Regions from separate parts of the Paenibacillus sp. S29 genome, predicted to be linked through region 2. Evidence: riboswitches for the same ligand, from Rfam matches in the RefSeq annotation. Region 2 holds a riboswitch; the other holds the start of a gene.
The links. Region 2 has a riboswitch for glycine ahead of gcvT (glycine cleavage system aminomethyltransferase GcvT). Riboswitches for the same ligand answer to the same signal wherever they lie in the genome.
Positions count from the first base shown of each region.

Region 1: another riboswitch for glycine. It lies ahead of ACL9RM_RS13750 (alanine/glycine:cation symporter family protein); the one in region 2 lies ahead of gcvT (glycine cleavage system aminomethyltransferase GcvT).

Region 1 covers NZ_JBMOUI010000007.1:62,883-70,514, reverse strand. Annotated here, with positions in the region: gene ACL9RM_RS13770 (beta-glucoside-specific PTS transporter subunit IIABC) at 1-695, opposite strand, end outside; gene licT (BglG family transcription antiterminator LicT) at 928-1,770, opposite strand; gene ACL9RM_RS13760 (LacI family DNA-binding transcriptional regulator) at 2,004-2,975, opposite strand; partial or broken gene ACL9RM_RS13755 (glycoside hydrolase family 1 protein) at 3,106-3,736, shown strand; glycine riboswitch at 3,905-3,981, shown strand; glycine riboswitch at 4,000-4,094, shown strand; gene ACL9RM_RS13750 (alanine/glycine:cation symporter family protein) at 4,254-5,672, shown strand; gene ACL9RM_RS13745 (iron-containing alcohol dehydrogenase) at 5,730-6,902, opposite strand; gene ACL9RM_RS13740 (carbohydrate ABC transporter permease) at 7,051-7,632, opposite strand, start outside.
Region 2 covers NZ_JBMOUI010000014.1:81,667-89,298, reverse strand. Annotated here, with positions in the region: gene ACL9RM_RS21310 (PTS mannitol transporter subunit IICB) at 1-600, opposite strand, end outside; gene gcvH (glycine cleavage system protein GcvH) at 979-1,377, opposite strand; glycine riboswitch at 1,679-1,870, shown strand; gene gcvT (glycine cleavage system aminomethyltransferase GcvT) at 2,047-3,147, shown strand; gene gcvPA (aminomethyl-transferring glycine dehydrogenase subunit GcvPA) at 3,274-4,629, shown strand; gene gcvPB (aminomethyl-transferring glycine dehydrogenase subunit GcvPB) at 4,626-6,122, shown strand; gene ptsP (phosphoenolpyruvate--protein phosphotransferase) at 6,242-7,632, opposite strand, start outside.

The DNA of each region.
Region 1 (7,632 bases), on a different contig from region 2:
CGCTCCACATAGGACTGTACCCATACCGCGAGAATAATTGGGATTACGCTAGAACTGTATTTAATTAAAATGATTGGAATCCCGAGAAAAGCCAGTTTTGCCGGATTGTCCACCGCCGCAATAACATCCGGGTAGACAAGGGCTCCAGCAACTGCGACAGATACAAAGGCATTTGTCTTAAATTTACGGGACGATGTAATAGCCAGAAATAGAGGCAAGAAATAAAATACACTGTCTGAAGCGGCGTTCAGAATCAGATACGTACCGCTTGTATTATCAATCCAATGGAGCGACAAAATTAATGCCAGAATCCCTTTGAGCAAACCTGCCCCTGCAAGAGCTCCCAAAAGAGGAGAAAAAATGCTGGAAATGATATCGACCGCTTTTCCAAGGAAATTCGTTTTTTCGGAAGACTCTTCCTTTTTCGCATTTGGATTGTCAGCATCCTGTAAATTTGTTTCTGCCATCATATGTTCAAACACTTGACCTACATTGTTGCCGATGACCACTTGAAACTGGCCGCTGCTTTCCACTACTGTAATGACACCAGGGGTTGCTTCCAGTGCGGCTTTGTCTGCTTTTGTACGATCATTTAATTTAAATCTCAAGCGTGTAGCGCAATGGAATACCGAATTGACATTCTCTTCGCCACCAACGAGGGTCACTATTTTTTTAGATAGTTCTTTATCACTCATGTTCAGAACTCCTTATGGGTTATTCTTGCTACTGATAGGATTTACTGTTTACAGCTGTTGCTAAGATACGCCGGCGTGCATCTTTTTAAACTTGTAAACAAGAAAAACCTAAACTCATGGTGAAAACTACGCACTCTCTCCTATAAGGGAACGTCGATTTCACCATCAGTTTAGGTTTTGCCTGCCTTACCAGTCACAATCCATGAACGATGAAAGTATGAAATTGTTAGTCTTATATGTTATTACGTTCAGTTACGCGATGAATATGGATAGTTAGATATACGTATTCATCCTTGCTTAAATATTGATCGTATGTTTTTTCCAGATACTCATTGATCTTTTGAGCACAAGCAAAAGCTTCGGTATACGTCTGCTTTACCTGGTTGTACAAAAATTCTTCACCACTGTGAATGACTTCTTTGCGAATCACTCGCATCGCAAAATATTGCAAATGTGTCAAAAATCTCGAGTAGCTAAAAGAAGACTCATCCAGCACAATTCCGTAATGATACGTAATAATGTTCAAGATATGTTGGACAATCTCAGTCATTTTCAGTGTGGACTTCATTTCGTTACCGTCGATCCGTGCATTCACCATATGCAATGCAATAAATCCCGCTTCATCTTCGCCTAATTTTACTCCGAGCGTATTTTCAATTTTTTGGAGAGCATCCAGCCCAACTGCAAATTCCTTTTTGTAAAAGCGTTTAATTTCATACAGCATCGCGTTTTGGAGTGCCAGTCCTTTTTCTTGCCGTTGTATGGCAAAATGAATATGGTCGGTCAACGTTAAATAAATATTATCGCTTAACTCCGTATCCAACACTTCCGTTGCATGGGTTACGATTTCATTCACGACCTCCAGATGAGATACAGGAATATCGTTCAGCAACTCGGTTAGTTTGGCCGTGAACTCGTTTTCATTTAACATGAAAATCTTATCTATTTTATCATCATCGACTTGATCGCCAGCCACCTTTTTGAAGGAAATACCTCTTCCCATCACGATGACCTCTTTGCCTTTATCGTTTTTAGTCAATAGGACGTTGTTATTGAGCACCTTCTCAATAATCATTGAAGTTCCCCCTCCCATCCTTTACCAATAAAAAATGCCTAAGCACAATTCAATACTATTGTTAGCAATAGCACTCAATTGAACTCAGGCATTGCCCGCATCACCGGTCACAATCCTTCGATATAGTGCTATTGTAGCACAAAAAAAAGCGATTTCAACATATTTTATTCTCTTTCGACAAAAAATATTTCATATCAAGGCCCTTTTGCCTAATTTGCAAGTACATCGTTACCTTATGTAGTCGTACGTTCAATGAGGCTGTACTCTAGCGAATGAAGCTTCATTTGGCGTCCAATCAGCTGAGGGGAAAGCATGAAAAAGGCATTTTGTGCTTGAGCCATGATAGGATTTTGAATCGTTGTAATCCCCAGCGTATGCGCCAGCTCCGTGTTATCAAATCCAACAATTGCCAGATCTTCCGGTACATTCAGTTTTTGTCTGCGTGCTTCGCAGAGAATGCCCACTGCTACATAATCGTTAGCACATAAAATAGCCTCTGGAAATTCGTCCGGATGCTGTAACAGATCCCGTACGACCTGTTCGCCATCACGGATATTATAAATAGAAGAGTGATTCCAGTGTTGCAACACGGGCAGATTGTGCTCACTCATGATCTGTTCGTAGGCTCGTTGTCTACTATGGGTATTAATACTGCTCGGACGGCCAAAAGCATTGGCTATACGAGTATAACCTTTTTGTATCAAATGTTTGAGCGCTAACATATATCCTTCATACTGATCCATAGCGACGGAGCGAATATCGGTATGCTCCATTCGTTGCCACGACACGATCGGGCCATATTTGCAATAGGTGCTCAAAAAATCAGTGTCATTCACGCAGGAAATGATGACCAGCGCATCGACTCTTTTTCTTTTTAAATCCTCAAAGGCTTGAAGCTCTTTCTTTTTGTCTTCTCCCGAAGTATAAATAATGGTTTGAAATTCATATTGGCCTGCTACTTCCACAAAGCTGTCCAGAAAAGCGAGAACAATTTCATTAATAGTTGAAGTAATGATACCGATCTGAAGCGTCTGACCCTTGGATAGAGAAATGGCATTCCGATTAGGAACATAATCTAATTCCTGCATGATTTTCAAAATCTTAGCTCTTGTTTCGTGACTAACATGGGGGGACTGATTTAATACTCTGGATACCGTAGCTTTGGAAAAGCCCGCCAGTTTTGCAATTTGATCAAGATTCGACATGGTGCTTCTCCTCACATAAGAAAAAATACTTGACATGAAACGCGTTACAACGATTAGGATGCTTATGAAGGCATTACGTCTATTCTAAGGTATCTGTCAATGCATTTCAAAGGAGAACGGTTATCGTTAGGTTGCATTGTTCGCTGAAATGGGCTTTAAAGTATTCCGTATGTCCATCCGCTGGTCGCGGATTTTCCCGAATGGCTATGATGCCGAGCCGAATGAAGCAGGATTGCAATTCTACGACAATGTATTTGATGAGCTGCGCAAGTATAATATTGAGCCGCTGGTAACATTGTCACATTATGAAACACCGCTAGGTCTGACGCAGAAGTATAATGGCTGGCTGGGACGTGAAGTCATACAGCATTACGTAAATTATGCCGAAACGGTGTTTACGCGCTATAAGGATAAAGTAAAATACTGGCTGACCTTTAATGAAATCAATGTAATGACCATGAGCCCGTTCACCGGTGGCGGTGTGGTTATTGACCTCTGTGCATGACACGTATCGAATTGATTACTTGCGTCAGCATATTGCCCAAATGAAGGAAGCGATTGCCGACGGTGTTGATCTGCTTGGTTACACCAGCTGGGGCCCTATCGACCTTGTGAGCATGTCTACTTCCGAAATGTCCAAGCGCTACGGATTTATTTACGTTGATCTGGATGATGACGGTAACGGAACGCTCAAACGCTCCAAAAAGGACTCATTTAACTGGTATAAAAATGTGATAGCAACCAATGGTGAAGAATTGTAATTCCATATCGTCTCGGGCGGGTATAGCAGAGGACATTCTAAGGATGCAATCTGCTGTACCCGCTTTTTCGATAGACACAATAATAATATTTCAGAGGGCTTCACAAACTTTTCACTTGTAATAAGCTGAAAGTTTTCTGTATAATAAATAAAAATTTCATATGTCTGGTTGATGTTTGCGGGAGATGGAACGAAAGTTCCGACCGAAGGGGCAAAACTCTCAGGTGCTTAGGCTGGTTACAGCAACAAGCGGGGACCGTAAACGGACAGAACTCTGGAGAGACCCTTAATTGGGCGCCGAAGGTGCACCGCAGAGAACATCTGCTTAAACTCTCAGGCAAAAGGACAGAGACGCGAATAACCTGTGACAGGGAGTGCTCTAGGCTTTTTTATAAGCTATTAGAGGGAGAAACCTGCACAAGATGGTTGTATTTTTTCGTGCCTTTAACCTCTCCAGGAGTCGAATCAGCGGATTTGACTCTTTTTTGTTTTCTAATATGCTGGAGGAGCGGGTTGAAATGAATTTGGTACATGTATTAGAAACGATTGACAGCTGGATATGGGGAGCGCCGCTTCTTATTCTCGTAATGGGCACTGGGTTGTGGCTAACGATCCGTTTGAAGCTACTTCAGATTATTCGATTGCCTTTGGCGCTCAAGCTAATTGGTAAAGCGCCGGACGAAGGTAGCGGAGATGTAAGCAGCTTCGGAGCATTGAGTACGGCACTGGCAGCTACTGTAGGTACAGGAAGTATCGTCGGCGTGGCAACAGCGATCAAACTGGGTGGGCCCGGTTCATTATTCTGGATGCTGGTTGCAGCTTTTTTCGGGATGGCAACCAAATATGCGGAAGGATTATTATCCGTTAAATACCGTGTTAAAGACCGGAACGGACAATTTTCAGGTGGCCCGATGTATTATATTGAAAACGGGCTTGGCCGCCGTTTCAAGCCGTTGGCGATGTTGTTTGCCTTTTCTGGTGTTCTTGTAGCCCTATTTGGAATCGGTACTTTTCCGCAAGTAAAGGCTATCGTTTCTTCGACGGAAAGTAGCTTTGGAGTGCCAACGGTAGTTACAGCGATCATTATTGCCGTGTTAACTGCTGTTGTTACGATTGGAGGACTCAAAAGTATTTCCAAGGTATCCACAAAGATTGTTCCATTCATGTCGGGGCTCTATATCGTAGTTTGCTTAATTGTACTCATTAAGTTTGCAGGAGAGCTTCCTCATGCGATTGCTTTAGTATTACAAGGGGCCTTCTCGACCACATCTGCAACGGGTGGATTTGCCGGAGCGACGATTATGTTGGCGATGCGAAGCGGAGTTGCCAGAGGTATTTTTGCTAATGAAGCCGGTTTGGGAAGTGCGCCGATTGCAGCAGCTGCTGCTAAGACGAAATGGCCTGCAGAACAAGGGCTGATATCCATGACAGGCGTATTTATTGATACAATGATTATTTGTAATCTGACGGGATTTACGTTGCTGGTTACGGGAATATGGAGTGGAAATGACGATGGAGGTCTGATGACCCAGCATGCGTTTTCCAGTGCCTTTCCGGCTGGTGCAGAGCTCGTGACGATTAGCCTTATTTTATTTGCGTTCACAACGATACTTGGCTGGAATTACTACGGGGAACGTTGTGTTGAATATTTACTGGGTGTCAAATGGATTAAACCATACCGTTATCTGTTCATCGCACTTGTAGCAGGAGGTGCGTTCATCAAGTTGGAAGCCATTTGGCTGCTGGCAGATATCTTTAACGCAATGATGGCTTTCCCGAATCTGATTGCACTGCTTGGCTTATCGGGAATCGTAGTTGCAGAAACCCGAAACTATATGGATTCTCTGTATCCTAATAAGAAAAAGGGCATTCTTGCAGGTGCCAATGTAGGGGCAGCTATTCAAGTAGAAGAAAAGGGACACACGGTTAATTCATAAATTCCAAAAGGGAGTGCCCTCAGCCATCATAGGCTTGAGGACACTCCCTTTTGAATGTTATAACGATGCACGCAAAATAGCTAAAATATCTTCTTGATTCAGCTTTTTATAATTACCAAAGCCTCCGTATTCCATTTCATGGGCTGCAATGTTTGCGATTTTTTCCAATTGCTCATCATTAATATTGTAATCGGCCAGGGTGGAAGGGGCACCGAGACTTGTCCAGAATGCACTAAGACGGTCAATACCTTCCAAGGCGATTTCTCTATCTGTTTTACCTACGGTGTCTAAGTCAAACATGCTGAGCATCAGCCGCTTCATGCGTGCAGCATCCTGATCCACTGTATGTCTCATCCAGTTGGGAAACAGAATTGCCAGACCGCCAGCATGAGGAATATCATATACAGCGGATAATGCATGTTCAATCGTATGCGAAGCCCAATCCCCGAAGTAGCCCATTTGCAGTGTTCCGTTAAGAGCAATCGTTCCGGCATATAAAATCGTTTCACGATGCTCGTAGTTGTGCAAATCCTCCAGCAGTTTAGGTGCAGTTTCGATCACGGTTTGCAGCACGGAAAAGCACATACGATCTTGCAACGGTGTATTTTTAACATTGTGAAAATACTGTTCAAACACATGGCTCATCATATCCACCATGCCATATACCGTCTGATCACGTGGCACAGAGAAGGTATTTTTAGGGTCCAGAATCGAAAATTTCGGATGCGTCACCGCGCTGCCCCATACGTATTTTTCGTTCGTTTCCCAGTTGGTGATGACAGAATCCGGATTCATTTCTGAACCGGTGGCGGCGAGTGTGAGGATGGTGCCGAATGGTAGAGCCTCGGTCGGCATGTGCTTTTTGTTGATAATATCCCACACATCGCCGTCATATTTAGCCCCTGCTGCGATGGCTTTGGTGCAATCAATAACGCTTCCGCCGCCTACTGCAAGTAAGAAGTCGATGTTGTCGTTTCGGCAAATGTCGATGCCCTTTTTAACGGTGGACAAGCGCGGATTCGGCTCTACGCCGGACAATTCATGAATGTTAAGATGTAGCGGCTCTAACGCGTTTAATACCTGGTCATACAGACCATTTCGCTTGACACTTCCGCCTCCGTATATCAGTAAAATATTTTTGCCGTAATTCAGCAGCTCCTGCTGCAGTTCTTCAATTTGATTGTCTCCAAATATTAATTTGGTGGGGTTATAATATGTGAATTTGTTCATCTGGAAAGTTCCCCTCAGTTCATAGTTCATGTTCAAATCGTAAATCGCTTAACCTGATTGCCTGTTGGATACCTAACTTCATCATGTAAGCTATTTGAAATGACGATTAACTATTATACATGAAATGAATAAGGGAATTCAAGTAAATCTAATCTTTGACCGCTCCAGCGGCAAGATCGGAAATAAACTGGCGGCTAATGAAAAGAAACAAAATAATAAGTGGCAGTACAGCCAGCAGGGTGCCCGCAATGACCATCGCATAATCCGTATTGTAAATTCCGTTCAATTGTGACAGTGCAATCTGGAGCGTGAATTTATGCTCATCCGTTAAGACGATTAGCGGCCATAAATAATCATTCCAAGCTCCTATAAAGGTAAAGGCGCCGAGAAAAGCGAACGCAGGACGTAGAATAGGCAGTGCTACATTCAAGTACAGTCGAAAAAAGCTGCATCCGTCCATCCGGCCCGCATCCAGCAGCTCCTTTGGGATGGATTCTTCCGCATATTGACGAATCCAGAAAATGCCGAAGGCATTTACCATCCCCGGGATGATAAGCGCTTTGAACGTACCTACCCATCCAAAGGAGGCCATCATGACAAAGGAGGGGACAAGCGAAAGTTGTGAAGGGACCATCATCGTAGCTAGCAGAATGATAAATAGCACTTTTTTGCCCGGAAAATCAAACTTGGCGAATGCAAAACCTGCCAGTGAATCGAAAAACAGAACCAA
Region 2 (7,632 bases):
GTTGTTTAAAAATAATACTTTTCCGGGCTCAATAATGAGGTTGACAAGCGGCAGTAGCCCTGCGTTCACGAGGAACTGTACCCCTGCCGACAATACTTGACTGATCATTTGTACAACCGGGCCGATCGCCACATGGGCAAGCAGTGCTAGAATGGCACCGATAATACCGGCCGAAAAATTATTGACCAGCATTTCAAAGCCTGATCTGACTTTGCCTTCAATGGCCTTGTCGAACTTCTTCAATATCCACGCAGCCAGCGGACCAGCGACCATCGCGCCCAGGAACATCGGGATATCGGCTCCCACTATGACACCCATCGTCATAATGGCACCAATCACACCTCCACGTTGTCCGTGAATCATCGTGCCTCCCGTGTAACCAATCAGCAGCGGCAGCAAATAATTTTTCATCGGATCAACCAGTTGTGCAAAACCTTCGTTCGGGAACCACCCGGTCGGAATAAAGAGTGCCGTAATCAATCCCCACGCGATAAAGGCTCCCATGTTGGGCATAACCATACCGCTGAGAAAACGGCCAAAACGCTGTACGGCGACACGAGTGCCTCCTTTTGAACTTGGCTTTGCGTCCAATGTACTCATATTCAAATCCTCCTTGTAGGTAAGCATCACTACCTTTTCTTAAAATTCATACTAAATGACAGCGCTATCTTCATCAACGAAATGAAAACGTACTTTCGTCATGAACGTTGATGACAACATTTAAATTTAAATTATCCGAGAAGGTATTATACCTGCATAATTCTTCTTAATATGACCTGTAGCTATAGAAATTAGTCGAAAAACCGTACTGGATTATGTATGATTCTTACTATAGGGACAACCCTCTACATCAGAATAAAACACGTAATTACGTCTGAAAAAAGACAAAAAAATAGCCGCTATGTCAAATCATAGCGACTGTTGTATACAAAAATCGAGCAGACAAATAACACTCTTATTCCATACTACATTGCTCCATTACTGCTCATCGGAAATCAACTGCTCGTATTGATCCGCAGACAGTAGCTTGCCCAATGCTTCCTCCACATCTTTACCCATCTCTACTTCGATCATCCAACCTTTTTCATAGGGAGATTCATTCACTAGCTCAGGCGTACTTTCCAGCGCTTCATTCACTTTTAATACGGTTCCCGTCACCGGAGCAAAAAGGTCGGATACCGTCTTCACCGATTCAATCGTACCGATCTCCGCTCCCTGCTCAATCGTTACTCCCACCTCAGGTAATTCTACAAAAACAATATCACCCAGTTGATGCTGTGCAAAGTCTGTAATACCAATCCGCAACGTTCCATTCTCTGTGCGCTGAACCCACTCATGTTCGTCTGTATACCAAAGTTGCTGCTTTACTTCACCCATCCTGTTCCCCTCACTTCCATATGAATAAAATCGCTTTTGCTCACCTGTATTAGACAGGTTAAGATTATGACAACAGGAACACTCATGTCAATAATACTAACAAAAATACTTCATATGACCTCATATGGCGTACTATATAAAAATATGATAACTTATAACAAACGCTTACATATCCTTATTTATATATTAAATGTTTTTTCTATTGTTTTTGATGACATTTTTATTGACATTTTGAATGAATTTGCGTATTAATGGGTTATAGCAAATGCTTTGGAAAACACCCCGACAACTGCAAACGCGGATGAACGCGGAGGGAGAGACTGCCAAAAAGATTCGCATAGCTGTTGCCGCTTATGAGACATAAGTGCACGCGAATCGGATCAAGTTGTTATCTGCAAAGCCAGGTAATATACTGTTGATCCCGAAGGTAGCGCCGAAGGAGTAAGCCTGCATTGTAGGTGAATCTCTCAGGCAAAAGGACCTCTGCCGGACGCATCTCTGGAGAGCATTCGCTATTGGAGCGGATCACCCAAGGGGAAACCCGGTACATACCGGGGTAACTTTCTGGTATCAAGGACAGAGCTGAAAAAAGAGTGTAGACTGCCGTCTATACGTTTTTTTCGGCCTGTCTTTTTTGTTTAGCCGATCACACCGGATAGGAGTGGAAAAATGACTAATTTGCGAAAAACACCGCTATATTCGTCCTACGGGACGCAGTCTGGGGTTCGTTGTATTGACTTTGGCGGCTGGGAGCTCCCCGTTCAGTTTAGCGGCATTCAAAAGGAGCATGAGGCCGTCCGGCAACGTGCGGGTTTATTCGATGTATCGCATATGGGCGAATTTTTGGTTGAAGGCAAAGAGGCCGAAGCTTTTCTGCAAAGGGTGACCACGAATGATGTCAGCCAGTTGGAACTAGGTCAGGCACAATATTCACTCCTGTGTTACCCCGATGGAGGGGTAGTAGACGACCTGCTTGTTTACTGCAAAGGACCGGAGCGCTACATGCTCGTTGTGAACGCCTCTAACATCGATAAGGATTGGGATTGGCTAATTCGCCATATGCCTGCATCCGTTCACATGGAGAATGTGTCTGATGCGATAGCATTGCTGGCGTTGCAAGGACCGGAAGCAGCACGTATTGCCGCAGCCGTGGCAGATACGGACATTACGAATCTGGCATCTTTTCGCTTCCATGAGAATGTGCCATTGTTCGGAGCAAAAGCACTCGTCTCACGAACCGGATATACGGGTGAAGACGGTTTTGAATTTTACGTACCTGCCGCGGAAGCACCAGCCGTATGGGAGGGTTTGCTTCGTTCCGGTGAGTCGTATGGGCTGATTCCCGCTGGACTTGGTGCTCGGGATACCCTACGCTTTGAGGCACGGTTGCCGCTGTACGGACAGGAGTTATCTGCCACGATTTCACCGCTCGAAGCCGGTCTAGGTTTCTTCGTCAAGCTGAATAAAGGAGATTTTATCGGTAGAGAAGCACTGCAACGTCAGAAAGAACAAGGGATTCCTCGCAAATTGATCGGGCTGGAAATGATGGATCGCGGTATCCCTCGCGCCCATTACCCGGTATTCGCAGAAGGACAACGCATCGGTGAGGTCACAACGGGGACTCAGTCGCCCACCTTGAAGCGTAATCTCGGCCTCGCCTTGGTAGACAGTCGTTTTAGCGCCCTCTCCACACCGCTGGAGGTTGAGATTCGTGGCAAACGCCTGCGTGCCGAGGTGGTGGCAGCACCCTTTTATAAACGCCCGCGCTGATCTTAAACTCTCTTCATTTCAATAAAGCAAACATGTCAGATATGAACTTCTGGGTTTTCCATCTCACACTTTTTTATTAGCTAATTTACGATTTAAAATTTTGCTTTTCGAAAGGAGCCAGAACCTATGAAGCAGCATCGTTATCTCCCTATGACTGAACAGGATCAAACCGAAATGCTGCGTGTGGTCGGCGTTTCATCCATCGATGATTTATTCAGTGACATTCCTGAGGCCATTCGATATCAAGGGGAGCTCCCTCTTTCTTCTCGGCTCGACGAGAGAGCCTTGACCCGACATTTGGCCGAGCTGGCCGGACACAACGCCAATACAGACACACATGCCAGCTTTCTTGGCGCAGGAATTTATGATCATCATATTCCGTCTGTCATCCAGCACATCACTTCACGCTCGGAATTCTATACAGCCTACACCCCCTATCAGCCGGAAGTAAGCCAAGGCGAGCTACAAGCCATTTTCGAATTTCAGTCGTATATTTGCGAATTGACGGGCATGGCTGTAGCTAATGCCAGCATGTACGACGGAGCGACTGCACTGGCGGAAGCGGGCTCACTGTCCGCTGCGGCTACCCGCCGTAAACAGCTTATCGTATCAAGGTCTGTCCATCCGGAGGCACGTCAGGTATTGGCAGCCTATGCACGTGGATTGGATTTGGACATCGTGGAAATCGGCTGTTCGGACGGCGTAACGGATGCTGATGCGTTAGCGGCGGCCGTATCGGAACAGACCGCGGCTGTATTGGTCCAAAGCCCCAACTTTTTCGGAGCCGTGGAAAACCTGAAGCCGATGGCTGATCTCATCCATGCGCACAAAGGTCTTTTGGTCGTCAGTGCCAACCCACTGGCACTTGGCTTGCTGGAGACACCCGCCAAACAGGGCGCGGATATTGTGGTAGGAGATGCGCAGCCACTTGGCATCTCCTCTTCTCTCGGCGGTCCGACCTGTGGATACTTTGCCGTTTCTCAGGCACATATGCGCCGTATCCCCGGCCGTATTGTGGGTCAGACCACAGACCGTAACGGTAAACGCGGCTTCGTGCTGACCTTGCAAGCGCGGGAACAGCATATCCGCCGCGAAAAGGCCACGTCTAACATTTGCTCCAATCAAGCGTTGCTAGCTTTATCTGCATCTGTATACTTGTCTGTCATGGGTAGACAGGGGATCAAGGAAGTAGCCGAGCTAAATTTGCATAAAAGCCGTTATGCTTTAGAGCAATTGCTGAGCTTGAAGGGCGTAACAGCCTCGTTTAACGCACCGACCTTTAACGAATTTGCCCTTAAACTGCCTGAGGGTACAGATATGAGCAAACTCCAGACCGAGCTGCTAGCTGCTGGATTTATCGCTGGCTACGATTTGGGCCGGGACTATGAGGAACTTGCTGGTCACATGTTGATTGCCGTGACGGAGCAAAGAACCAAAGAAGAGATTGACCAATTTGTACACACCTTGGGGGGATTGCTATGACACACACCGGACAGGATCAGAAACAAGGGCTGTTGAAGGAACACGATCAAGCGCTCATTTTTGAATTGAGCCGTCCGGGTCGCATCGCCTATTCCCTTCCCGAGTGCGACGTTCCCCGTCGCCCGGTGGCAGAGCTTTTGCCAGATTATGCACTGCGCAGCGAACCTGCGGCATTACCCGAGGTATACGAAGTAGACGTTATTCGGCATTATACCGCCTTGTCCCGGCGCAATTTCGGCGTGGACAACGGATTTTATCCGCTCGGCTCCTGTACGATGAAATACAATCCGAAAGTGAATGAGGATGTCGCCCGATATACAGGCTTCGCCACAATCCATCCATATCAGCCCGAGGAGAGCATCCAGGGTGCTATGGAGCTACTGCATACGCTCCAAAATGATTTGGCTGCATTAACCGGCATGGATGCCGTCACGCTTCAACCCGCCGCGGGCGCCCATGGCGAATGGACCGGGCTGATGATGATTCGCTCATACCACGAAGCACGTGGTGAGCGACGTACCAAGGTGCTCGTGCCGGATTCCTCGCACGGAACGAACCCCGCCAGCGCAACCGTCGCGGGCTTCGAAACAGTCACCCTTCCCTCCACCCCTGAGGGGCTGGTGGATCTGGATGCGCTGCGTCAAGCCGTAGGCAACGACACCGCTGCGCTCATGCTGACCAACCCGAACACGCTTGGGCTGTTCGAGAAGCAAATCACTGACATTGCTGCCATCGTGCATGACGCGGGTGGTCTGCTCTATTATGACGGGGCGAACTCCAACGCCATCATGGGAATTACCCGCCCCGGGGATATGGGCTTCGATGTAGTGCATCTCAATTTGCACAAAACGATGAGTACCCCTCACGGAGGCGGCGGCCCCGGCGCTGGGCCTGTCGGCGTAAAGCAACGGCTCATCCCTTATTTGCCCAAGCCGCTTGTCGTACGTGATCCGCAGGGGGTGTACCACTGGGACCGGGAACAGGGAGATTCTATTGGACGGGTTAAAGCCTTTTACGGCAACTTCGGTATTCTCGTTCGTGCCTACGCCTATATCCGTAGCTACGGTCCTGATGGCTTAAAGCGTGTATCGGAATGCGCTGTGCTCAATGCCAATTACATGATGCATCGGCTCGCTCCACATTTTGACCTGCCCTACCCTGGACATTGCAAACACGAATTCGTAATGTCGGGGCGAGGCTTGAAAAAATTTGGAGTGCGCACGCTTGATGTAGCCAAACGGCTGCTTGATTTCGGCTACCATCCGCCTACAATTTACTTCCCGCTGAATGTAGAGGAGTGCATCATGATCGAGCCCACGGAGACGGAAAGTAAGGAAACACTTGATGCTTTTGTCGACACTATGATTCATATTGCGCGGGAAGCAGAAGAGAACCCTGAGCTTGTGCTCAATGCACCATATACTACTCCAGTCACACGATTGGACGAAACTACCGCAGCCCGCAAACCTGTACTGAATTGCTCATGCAGTTAAAAACAAATTCTACTTAAAGGATGCAAAAAAGCCGGTATCTAAATAGATACCGGCTGCTGTATGTACACAGCAATTTTTTGTTGGAAAAAGATATAACCTTTGAAATGTAATACCCTTCCTTAGCCTTCGATGCTTTGAACCAATTCAACAACCTGTTCTGCTGTTTGCATGTCCAGAGCTTTTGTAGCCAGTTTTTCCATGTCCGCACGGGACAACTTGGAGATTTGACTACGTGCTGGCAGAATGGAAGTTGCGCTCATACTGAACTCATCAAGTCCAAGACCCAGCAGCAACGGAATTGCTGTTGTATCTCCTGCCATTTCACCACACATACCAACCCAACGTCCTTCACGGTGAGCGGCATCAATAACCATTTTCACCAGACGCAGAATGGATGGATTGTATGGTTGATACAGGTAAGAAACTCGCTCGTTCATGCGATCCGCTGCCATTGTGTATTGAATCAGATCGTTTGTACCGATACTGAAGAAATCCACTTCTTTTGCGAATTGGTCAGCCAATACCGCTGTAGAAGGAATTTCTACCATGATGCCCAACTGAATTTCTTCAGATACGGATACACCCTCGGCTACCAACTTTTCCTTTTCTTCCAACAAAACAGCTTTAGCTTCACGGAATTCGTTCAGCGTAGCAATCATCGGGAACATGATGCGCAGGTTACCATGCACACTCGCACGCAACAAAGCACGCAATTGAGTGCGGAAAATATCCTGGCGATCCAGACACAGACGAATAGCACGGAATCCGAGGAACGGATTCATTTCTTTCGGCAGGTCCAGATAAGGAAGTTCTTTGTCGCCACCGATATCCAAAGTACGGACTACAACCGGCTTACCTTCCATTCTTTCCAGAACGGTTTTGTACGCCGTATACTGTACTTCTTCGGATGGAAGCTTATCGCGTCCCATGTACAAGAACTCCGTACGGTACAAGCCAACGCCTTCACCACCGTTGTCCAGAACACCAGCTACATCATTAGGCGTACCAATATTGGCTGCCAGTTCGACATGGACACCATCGACAGAAACTGTAGCTTCGCCGCGCAGCTTGCGCCACTCTTCGCGTTGCTTGTCGTATGCCACCTGTTTAGCACGGTATTCCGCAACAATCTCTTCGGTAGGGTTCACGAATACGTGACCATCCAAACCATCAACGATAATCAAATCGCCGCTTTTAGCTTGAGACAATATATTTTTCGTTCCCACAACTGCAGGAATTTCAAGTGAGCGAGCCATAATAGCCGAATGCGAAGTACGTCCGCCGATGTTCGTTGCAAAACCTTTAACAAATTCACGGTTCAGCTGAGCTGTGTCGGAAGGTGTCAAATCTTCTGCAAGCACAATCGTTTCTTCGGCAATTTCTGCAGGACTAACAAAATGAACACCAAGCAGGTGATTCAGGATCCGCTTGGTTACATCACGCATGTCCGATGCGCGTTCTTGCAAATAGGCACTTTTCATGTTTTCAAACATGGAAATGAACTGTGTAG